Regions from separate parts of the Paenibacillus sp. FSL H3-0302 genome, predicted to be linked through region 1. Evidence: riboswitches for the same ligand, from Rfam matches in the RefSeq annotation. Region 1 holds a riboswitch; the other holds the start of a gene.
What was found. A riboswitch is a leader RNA that binds a small molecule or an ion and turns the genes downstream of it on or off. The one in region 1 is predicted to bind cobalamin.
Positions count from the first base shown of each region.

Region 2: linked by a shared signal. The riboswitch ahead of MHH50_RS04540 (DUF4430 domain-containing protein) and the one ahead of MHH50_RS02410 (anaerobic ribonucleoside triphosphate reductase) in region 1 are both predicted to bind cobalamin.

Region 1 is NZ_CP150284.1:545,769-550,565, reverse strand. It holds gene MHH50_RS02425 (hypothetical protein) at 256-423, opposite strand; tRNA gene MHH50_RS02420 (tRNA-Thr) at 658-729, opposite strand; gene MHH50_RS02415 (MTH1187 family thiamine-binding protein) at 823-1,131, opposite strand; cobalamin riboswitch at 1,510-1,745, shown strand; gene MHH50_RS02410 (anaerobic ribonucleoside triphosphate reductase) at 1,987-3,972, shown strand; gene nrdG (anaerobic ribonucleoside-triphosphate reductase activating protein) at 3,969-4,484, shown strand; gene MHH50_RS02400 (ribonucleoside-diphosphate reductase subunit alpha) at 4,540-4,797, shown strand, end outside.
Region 2 is NZ_CP150284.1:1,062,171-1,066,967, reverse strand. It holds gene MHH50_RS04545 (methyl-accepting chemotaxis protein) at 1-424, opposite strand, end outside; gene MHH50_RS04540 (DUF4430 domain-containing protein) at 627-3,191, opposite strand; cobalamin riboswitch at 3,361-3,564, opposite strand; gene MHH50_RS04535 (hypothetical protein) at 3,692-4,797, opposite strand, start outside.

The DNA.
Region 1 (4,797 bases):
TATCTATGAAAATTAATATTACCGCACATTTTAACATTGATATTACTTTATCTCTTCATCTGTTAGCCGTAGCCAGTCTTGCTTATGAACTCAGTTCACTGACGAGCTCGTGAAATTCGAGCGAAAAGTATCTGTACTAAGACACCTTGTGGTGTCTTTTTTATTTTTATAGTAATTACCATCTAACCGATCTGCCCCCGCAAGAGAAAAGCAGCTTATGCTGCACCTCCGCCACATCCTTCATTCTGATTGCTGTCAGCTTGCGACACGCCTTCCATCTGCTCGACAGTGACCACTAGTCATACCGTTTTCATTAGCGATTTCGCGCCATGTCTTATCTTCCTTGATACGTTTCTCCAGAAGAACAGGGAACGGCAGGGGCTGTCCATCATATTCGACTTCAGGAAAGATTAGGCCATTCATCAATAAATATCACCCTGGATACTTATTCACATGTTCTCCCCAACTTGCAGGAAGCAGTGCCCCGATGTATCGGAGATTCTATTCTAGGAACCCGAAAAGAAGTGGAGAAAATTGACGAGACACCCACTTTACTCGGATAAAGGGTAGAAGAATGGAAGAAGTCAGGGGGATTTAACGAAAAATGGCACGGTCCCGGAATCCCGGAAAACCGCGCCATTGCGCCATTCTTAGATATGCTGGTGAAGGGAATTGAACCCCCGGCCTACGCATTACGAGTGCGTTGCTCTACCCCTGAGCTACACCAGCTTAACGCTGTTTTTCTGTCAAACAAAAAATATTATACAACTTTCAGCCAGAAACGCAAGCCTATTTCTCCCTGTTTTCCGCCCTCCTAAACTGCTAATCCACCTGTAGCTTACGCTCCACAGACTCTAACTTTCCACGGCTAGTAGAGGGTTTATCGCGGCGGTCGTCTATTTTAAGTGAAGTAGAGACACGTTCTGCACCTGCGGCAAAAGGAGACTCATGCAAAGCTTCTACCGCGGCAAAAATGCGTTGCAGAGGCCCTTCGATGATCGTACCCATAGACGTAAGTTCATAAGTAATCCCTTCTACTGTCTTCAGCACCCGCTGCATATCCGCAACATAGCTGCTAAGACTGGTACTGCCTGTTCCAATTGGAATAACTGTAACTTCAGCGATAGGCATGAGAATACCTCCTCGAAATTTTATAGTAGCTGTCTCCTTCCATTGTAACAATTCCACCGCTCTGTCACAAACTAAGCAAGATTATCCTCCCTTATCTCTTCTATTTCTTCTGATTACTCCAAAATATGACTTTGGGCTAAGAGTATTTTCTCATGAGCAAATTCTAGGGTCATCTGCACTATATTTATGGACTCTTTGTGGCATCTTTTCGGACAATTTATGAATCATTTCGCATCTCCCTGTGGATCAATTGTGGATTACTTATGGACAGCCTGTGGATCATTTGTGGAGTACTTTTGAAGAACCCGCTCCCCGCGCGGGTTTTCTAAAAAACTGTTTACAAACACAACATCTTGGGTTATTTTTATCTAACGACAACAAAATATAGTGGAGACAGGCGCTTTGATCCTTAACCGGATTTAGAGCTTAATAGGGAAGCGCGGTGAGAATCCGCTGCGGTCCCGCCACTGTAACCGGATGGCCTTCTTAAGCTTCTGGGAAGCTTGAGAATCCACATCTCCCGGCAAATGCCACTGAGGGTTAGGAACACCCTTGGGAAGGCGCCGAGAGATCCCACGGAAGCCAGGAGACCTACCTGTTTCGACGACACCAACTATTGATGCCTGCGAGGAACAGGGATGGTGTCCGCATGCGGTCATCTACGTAGAGACCTCTGCAAATATCCGTGTGGATATTTACATAACGCATCGGGCATTTTCTGCCATCCTCGGGTAGGGGATGCTTTTTTTATGTAATCTGAACAAATATACGACTGCTTATAGCAGTCCAACTTCTTATGGATATATGGATTTGATGATAGATGTTTTTCTTTTATACTGAGAGGAGAGCTGTACAATGACGTTGTTGGAGAGACAATTTAATGGAGTAGAAAATGCACGGGAAGTTCTTTTAGAAGAGCTCATTGATTTAGGCCGGGATATTATCGACAGTCGGGATATGGACCTATTGCGCGAGAATGCCAATTTGAATGGAGAGAGTTTCTCCGGTAAAATGAGCAAGTTCGGCAGTGAATATTCAAAATGGTACGCCCGCAATTTTACGATGCCGCCACAGCTAGTGCAGGCTATTGATGACAATGTCGTCTATGTGCATGATCTGGATCAATACGCGATTGGAACGACGAACTGTATTTTTATCCCGTTTGATAAACTTCTCCGTGAAGGTTTCAATACCGGCAACGGCAGCGTTCGTCCTCCGAACTCAATAATGACAGCTATGTCTCTGGTAGCGATTATTTTCCAATCCCAGCAAAATGCTCAATATGGTGGTGTATCCGCCAATAAACTCGATTACGATCTGGCACCTTATGTAACCAAATCCTTCGCCAAGCTGTTCCGCAAGGGTCTGGATTATTTTGAAGAAGGACAAGCTGACGAATCTTTGGGCGAGATTACGATGAGCCGGACCGATCTGGCGGAGTCATATCCAAGAGCGTTCCGTTTTGCACTAAAGGAAACCGAAATCGAAACCCTGCAAGCGGCTGAAAGTATGGTACATAATCTGAATACCATGTCCAGCCGATCCGGTGGACAAATACCGTTTACCAGCATCAACTACGGTACTTGTACTTCACCAGAAGGTCAGCTTGTGATCAGTTCTCTGCTAACCGCAACTATGAACGGACTTGGCAGCGGAGAAACACCAGTGTTCCCGATTCAAATCTTCAAATGCAAGCAAGGAATCAATCAACAGCAAGGCGATCCTAACTATGAACTGTTCCTAAAAGCAGCTGAATGTTCTGCGCGCAGACTATATCCAAACTTCGCTAATCTGGACGCTCCGCTCAACTTGCAGTATTATGATTCAAGTGATCCTGATACGGAGTTCGCTACAATGGGCTGCCGAACCCGAGTGCTCGGTGACCGTTTTGGGCGTAATCATTGCTCTGGGAAGGGCAACCTTTCCTTTAATACACTAAATCTGGTTCGGCTAGGTCTGGCACACGGCACAGTAACAGGCAGACGTACCGTCGCAGACGAAGCTGGCTTCTATGAAGATCTAAATCATTATATGGATATTGCGCTGGAAGGACTTCTCCATCGCTTCCACATCCAAACCGCACAAAAAGCTAAAGCTTCCGATTTCATGATGCGAGAAGGCGTTTGGGAAGGCGGCGAACATCTTGCACCCGATGACACTGTAGGCGATCTGCTGAAGCATGGCAGTCTGTCTCTTGGCTTCATCGGTATGGCGGAATGTATGAAAGCTATGTACGGCAAACACCATGGCGAGGATATGGAAGTTCATGCCAAGGCGCTGGCTATCGTGCGTCATATGCGGGACTATTGCGATCGGAAAAGTGAGGAACTGGATCTTAACATCACCCTGTTCGCTACTCCAGCAGAAGGTTTGTCCGGTAAATTCACCAAAGTTGACCGCAAGGTACTGGGTTCCATTCCGGGCGTAACCGACCGTGAATATTATACGAACTCTTTTCACATCCCTGTATACTTCGATCTGGGTGCTGCTCAGAAGATCAGCTTGGAAGCTCCTTTCCATGAATACTGCAATGCCGGGGCTATTTCTTATGTCGAATTAAACGGCAATGCCCGCAACAACCCATCGGCTTTTATCAAAATCATTAAATATGCGCTCGAACAACAGGTCAGTTATTTCAGCATTAACCATCCGATTGACCGCTGCTCCAGCTGTGGATACGAAGGCGTAATTGGGACAAACTGTCCTTCCTGCAACGCAAATGAGAATGATGTGCACATCCGCCGTTTGCGCAGAGTTACAGGTTATTTAACCGGCGACTATCAGACCCGCTTTAATGCCGCCAAACAAGCTGAAGTTCGGGATCGCGTTAAGCATCTATGAATATTTGCGGTTACTATCCGGAGTCGATTAACGAGGGAGAGGGCATGCGGGCCGTCCTCTTTCTCAGCGGCTGCCGCCATCGTTGCCCGGGATGTTTTAATCCCGAGACATGGAACTTTAAATATGGAGAAGTCTTCACCTTAGAACGACAACATGAAATCATTGCAGAAATCGCCGCTAACCCTTTGCTGGATGGTCTGACACTGGCAGGCGGCGATCCTTTTTTCTCAGCAGAAGAGTTGCTGGGGTTCATTCATGAGCTTCGCACTGTACTGCCAGGGTTCTCAATCTGGATTTACAGTGGTTATACGTACGAAGAACTTACAGCCCTTCCCGGTACGCCGGAGTGGAATCTACTTAAACAGTGTCAGGTGTTAATAGATGGAAGATTTGTAGAAGAACTGAAAGATACTACGCTTCTCTACCGGGGAAGCTCCAACCAACGCATTATCGACATTCCGGCCAGCATGAACGGCTCGGAGGTCTTTCTGTGGCAGCCTGCTGCGCTATAATATATCAATTTTTGATATTGAAAATTAATTTGAAATAAGAAGGGATAAACTAACCATGCCGCAATTCGTAGTAAAACCGGATAATCGCCAACTGGCTTTTGATGAGAACCGTCTCTCCGTCTACGCTGACCGTATTCTGGAAGGTCTCGATCAACTAAATAAAGAAACTTTGCTGCGTGGAGTGAATTCCAAACTGCGTCGTGACTCGGTAAGCGGAGAAGAAATCAGCAACGCCTTCACCATGAGCGCTCTAGAGCTTGTAACAAAAGAAGAGCCTAACTGGAAGTTCGCAGCTGCCCGCGCCCTTCTGACT
Region 2 (4,797 bases), 520 kb from region 1:
CTTGATTATGATTACTATCAGCAATCTTTATAATGTTATCCCGCTGTGCACGATAATCTGGCAAAAAGGACTCATACTCTTTGATTTTACTTACAATAGCAGGATCATTATACTGAATCGCTTTCACCTTGTTCATAAGTTCATTATTATCTTGAACCTTCACTTGGATACTCTCAGAAAGTTCTTTGTTTTTGCTGGCATCAACGCTAATCAAACGCTCCAAAAGATAGGATTCAATAGCCCTATTATTCGTACGCATCTGCCCTACGTAAGAAACAGGCAATAAATTTTCATTATATGTCTCATTTGTCTTTTCGGCCATTTTGTTCATTGTGATGATGCCTATGCCCCCTACAGCATTCACCATAATTACTGCGAATACCAAAAGCAGCCCTATTTTGTATTTCACTTTCAAATTTTTCATCTACACTCCGCCTTCACATTATCTTATGATCTATCTATTTTTATCGGTCGGAAGGGCTAAGAGTTTGATGATTTTTAAAATATTGTGTCGAATAAAAGTATATATTGTCATAAAACGACTTTCCTCAAATAAAAAAAGGCGGGCACCCGATCCGCTATTACTCCGAATCCATGTGTGCCCGCCTAATCAAACTTCCTCTTCCTTATTCTCCAGAGGTATAGTACCAGTACAAAGTATCACCGTTCTGCAAAATATAACTGTCTGCACTGATGCTTGGATCCGCATCCCGGTTCGTTTTATACTTCCATCCGCTGCTTGGGCCTCCATCAAATTCAGCCAACCCGTCAATAGATTTCACGTAGATGCTTCCAGCGTTGCCGGATGATACTACCTTAGTCCCTAATTGACTGACTAGTAAGCTATAAGCCGTTTCGCCCTCTTTTAGAGCTACTGTTGTACTGGCTAGGATGGTTCCTCTCCGGCTATCTCCAATCACTGAGAGGGTAGCGGTAGCTTTTGCTGGAGCAATAACAGACGATCCGACAGTCAGAGACTGAGTATAACGCGCTACGCTCGGTACGCTATCTTTAGCATAACCGGTAACAGTTATTGTATAGCTATTTGCTGGGAGACCCCCATCAACAATAGCCACACCTTGTTCATTCGTGATTACCTTCTTATCACCAATCGAAACCTGCACACCTGCAGCTGGTGAGGTAACCGGATCAGAAGTGAAGCTTTCCTGATCCCACACCCACTTTTTCTGTGAAACCTTTACAGTAAAAGCTTCATTAGCTTTTGGCTGTGATGGGGTAAGCACCACAGCATCTACAACCTGTGTATTTTCTCCTGCATAATAGACAAGCACACGATCGGATTCCTGTAGTTCGAACGCATCCATACCCACACTTGGATATATCCACTCCCCGCCGCGTGATACCACGAAGCTCCACCATCCGTCGTAAGTACCTTGCGAAACTCCATGGATACCTGATACAAAGTTGCCATAAGACGATTTGGTGATATCCACTTTAAAATCATCGGTAGACCCTAGTTGTTGCAACGCTTCAAGGGCATTGGAGGCTTTCAAAGTCCCCTCACTAATCAACCCTTCCGGGCCTTCAACGGTTAGCGAAGCTGTTACATTCTTAGAAATCACTTTTAGAGCTTTTGTATATTTAGCAATCGTTGGGGCTTTGCCTTCACGGTAGCCAGTTACAGTCAGTGTATAGTCACCTGCGGGCATATTTCCTGAGAATACGGCCTCACCTTTAGTATTCGTCGTTACCGTCTGAGCTCCAATTTGGACCTGAACACCCGCAGCTTTTGCAGTTACAGGAGAGGAAGTGTTCGTAGCAGCGTCCCATTTCCACGTCTTACTAGTTACAGTGACGGTAAAGGAATCGCCCTCTTTAAGATTTGCTTTGGAAAGCGTAACGGAATCCACAAGCTTAGTGTCATCTCCGGCATAATAAATCAGTACCTGATCTGAATCTTTAAGTACAAAATCACTCATGCCTACATCGGGATTAATCCATTTTCCGTCACGTGATACAACGTACATCCATCCGTCATAACCACCAAAGCTTCCAGCAGCAATACTTCCGATGCCAGTCACATAACTGCCCGAAGGATTTGTGATCGGCAAGTTCGTTTGAAGCGCCAGCTTCTCTAACGCTCCAAGTGCGTTGCCAGCATAGGCGTACCCTTGTGCCAACGTGGCCTGTGGTCCCTCAATCGTTACTGGAGCGTAGATGAGTGAGCTCTGAATGGAGGATTTGGAAAAATCGTATAGCTTACTGTTGCTTCCTTTATATAGCAAATTATAGGCAACCAGCGCCTGAAGCCCTTGCTCTGTCGCCAGAATATTACTGCTTCCACCACGGCTATGGGTGAAGCTACCATCAGCTAGACGATAGCTAAGCAGGTTCTCCATTAGATCCACTTTGTTTTTGGTGTATTCTAATCCACTAGGATCAACTCCGAAGGAGGTGAGTCCAAGGATTGCTTGTGCGCTACTTTCAGCACTGTCACCGTAACCCCCATGGCTATCTTGAGCTGTAGATAACCAAGCTACGGCTTGTAGCCCTGCTAAGTAGGCTTCGGGATTATTTTTATGTGCCGCCAGAGCCGTCAAGGTTATCGCTGTCATATCAGGCTCACTTGCACCTGAGGTTAGTGCAAAGCCCCCATCCGGATTCTGTTTGGAGAGAATCTCCGTAAGGAGCTTATCCGCCGTCCATTTCGCGTCACTTGGGATATTATATTTACCAGAATCCAGCGCAAGTAAAGCATATACCGGATTATTAAGCGTCTGTTCACTGAGCTTGCTATTATTATAGATTTTCTCAATCAGATTATAGCCAGGAGTCGTTCCGTTACCAGCAAAGCTAGTAGGATCTGCACCAATCGCTCTCACTGCGAGCACGATTCGAGCATAATCGGTTACATTGGTGAAATCGCCAGCTGCATCCTTTACTTTTTTCTCAAGCTCTGAAAGGTAACTAGCCGGCAGCTTGTACCCTGCTTGCGCTAATCCAATGGCTTGCCAATCCGATTGCACGCCACCTTTCAAGAGATATTCCGCAGCCGCATAAGTCGCATCCGCAACATTAATCCGCTCCGCGGCAGTTGCCTCCAGACCGGCGCCAGCGCCCGCTTCTGCAAATATTTGTCCCGCCGGAGCAAGAGATGTTCCTAGAATTGAAATGACCATGAATAAGGCCAGCCCAAGTGCTACAAACTTGGAAGACATGATTTTCTTCATTGTTTAACCTCTTTCTGTATAAGAATGGGTACTGCCGGGAATAAGACGCATAACATAAAGACCGCCCCTTTGGAGGGCGGTCAGGGAAGATTACAAATTGAGGCTGCGGCGCTTGCTTCCTGCCAACAGTCCATCTGTATATGTTCCACATTCTTACCCCACGAAGAATAGAAACGCTCACGAAAAAGGCAGGTCTCCTGGCTAATGCTTCATCGCTGTTCTTCACCTTCCCACCCTACCTTCGGGGCAGTGGCTTATAGAAGAAACGCTCCGCACATACAGTGGCGGGACCGCGCCGGACTCTTGCACCGGACTTCCCTTTTAAGCAGACGACTAGATTGATAGAGTCTGCACCTTTTCCAGTATGTAGTATCTTATTTTGACATCCATAATCATATCTATTAATACATAGCATGTCTATAGAAAAGCTTAGTATGGGCAGCAAAAAAATGAACAGCAATACGCCACCTTCCGGTAGTTATTGCTGTTCAGAAAGCTTGTTATTCGACTGTTCCATCCGGACTTGCAGTCGGGGAGGGTTCAGCACTTGAATCAGAAGCTGGTGGAATATTAGGATCGGGATCTACGATCAATGTAAATCTTCCGGCTTTGATCATACTTTTCTCTAGAATTGTCGCTCCAGACTCCAATGTAACCTCAACCTGATAGGAAGGTTGTTCACCTTCAGTCACAGCTGTTGCGGAAGGTAACCCAGTGCTGTTCTCAGTATCAGAGGAAGGCGTAGTGGACGGAGAAGCATCAGCTACAGCGTTAGTAGAGTCTGCACCTTCTGCTGTTCCTCCAGTAGTGCCAGCGGCATCTGACTCGTCAGCAGCGTTTCCCTCATCCGTCCCATCCGTTGACGGCACTGGACAAGTCCCATTTGTAGCAGCGACCTTAAAGCTTTTATCTATCTTTGTAGACGAAGACATTAAACTAACCTCAGTCGGTTTAAACTGCACACAGTCATCTGCACTTGCGAAGGTGAACACCAATATGCTGCTCCCCTTATCTCCTTCGACGCTCTGATCCTTCAAGTATACTGAAGCCGGAGGCAGCATATTGCCTGCACTCTGAACAGGGGTCGGCTCAGGGCTTGTCCCCGGCAGAGCCGTCTTCGTATCATCCGGACGCAGCATACTGAATACGATAATTGCAATAATCACCAGAATACCCGTAATGGAGCCGGAGATTAAGAGTCGAAATCGGCTGCGGCTGATCCAGCGCGCCAGCGGGGAAGCCAGTTGGGAGCGGGCTTCATTGTACACATTTTGCAGAGCAGGCCGAGCTGCCGCGACATAGTTCTTTCGGAATTCCCGATTCTTGAACGCTTCACGATCACTGCTCAGGAAATACTTCAGAATCGCCTTACGGTAACCCGGTTGCAGCTTTTTATTCGAAACCGTAAATAAAGGATTGCCTTGCGACCAAGCAAAAAACCGATAGATGATTTCTTTGTCGGAACCGGCTTTACGCTTTAACAGCTCCAGAAGCGCATCGTAATCCAGCGGACCCCCTTCACGCTGAGTTGTATAGTAAAAGGCTAGCGGAAGCCGTTCAAAGGGTTCCAGAACACGCGCCTCTTTTAGCAAACGACGACCCAGTA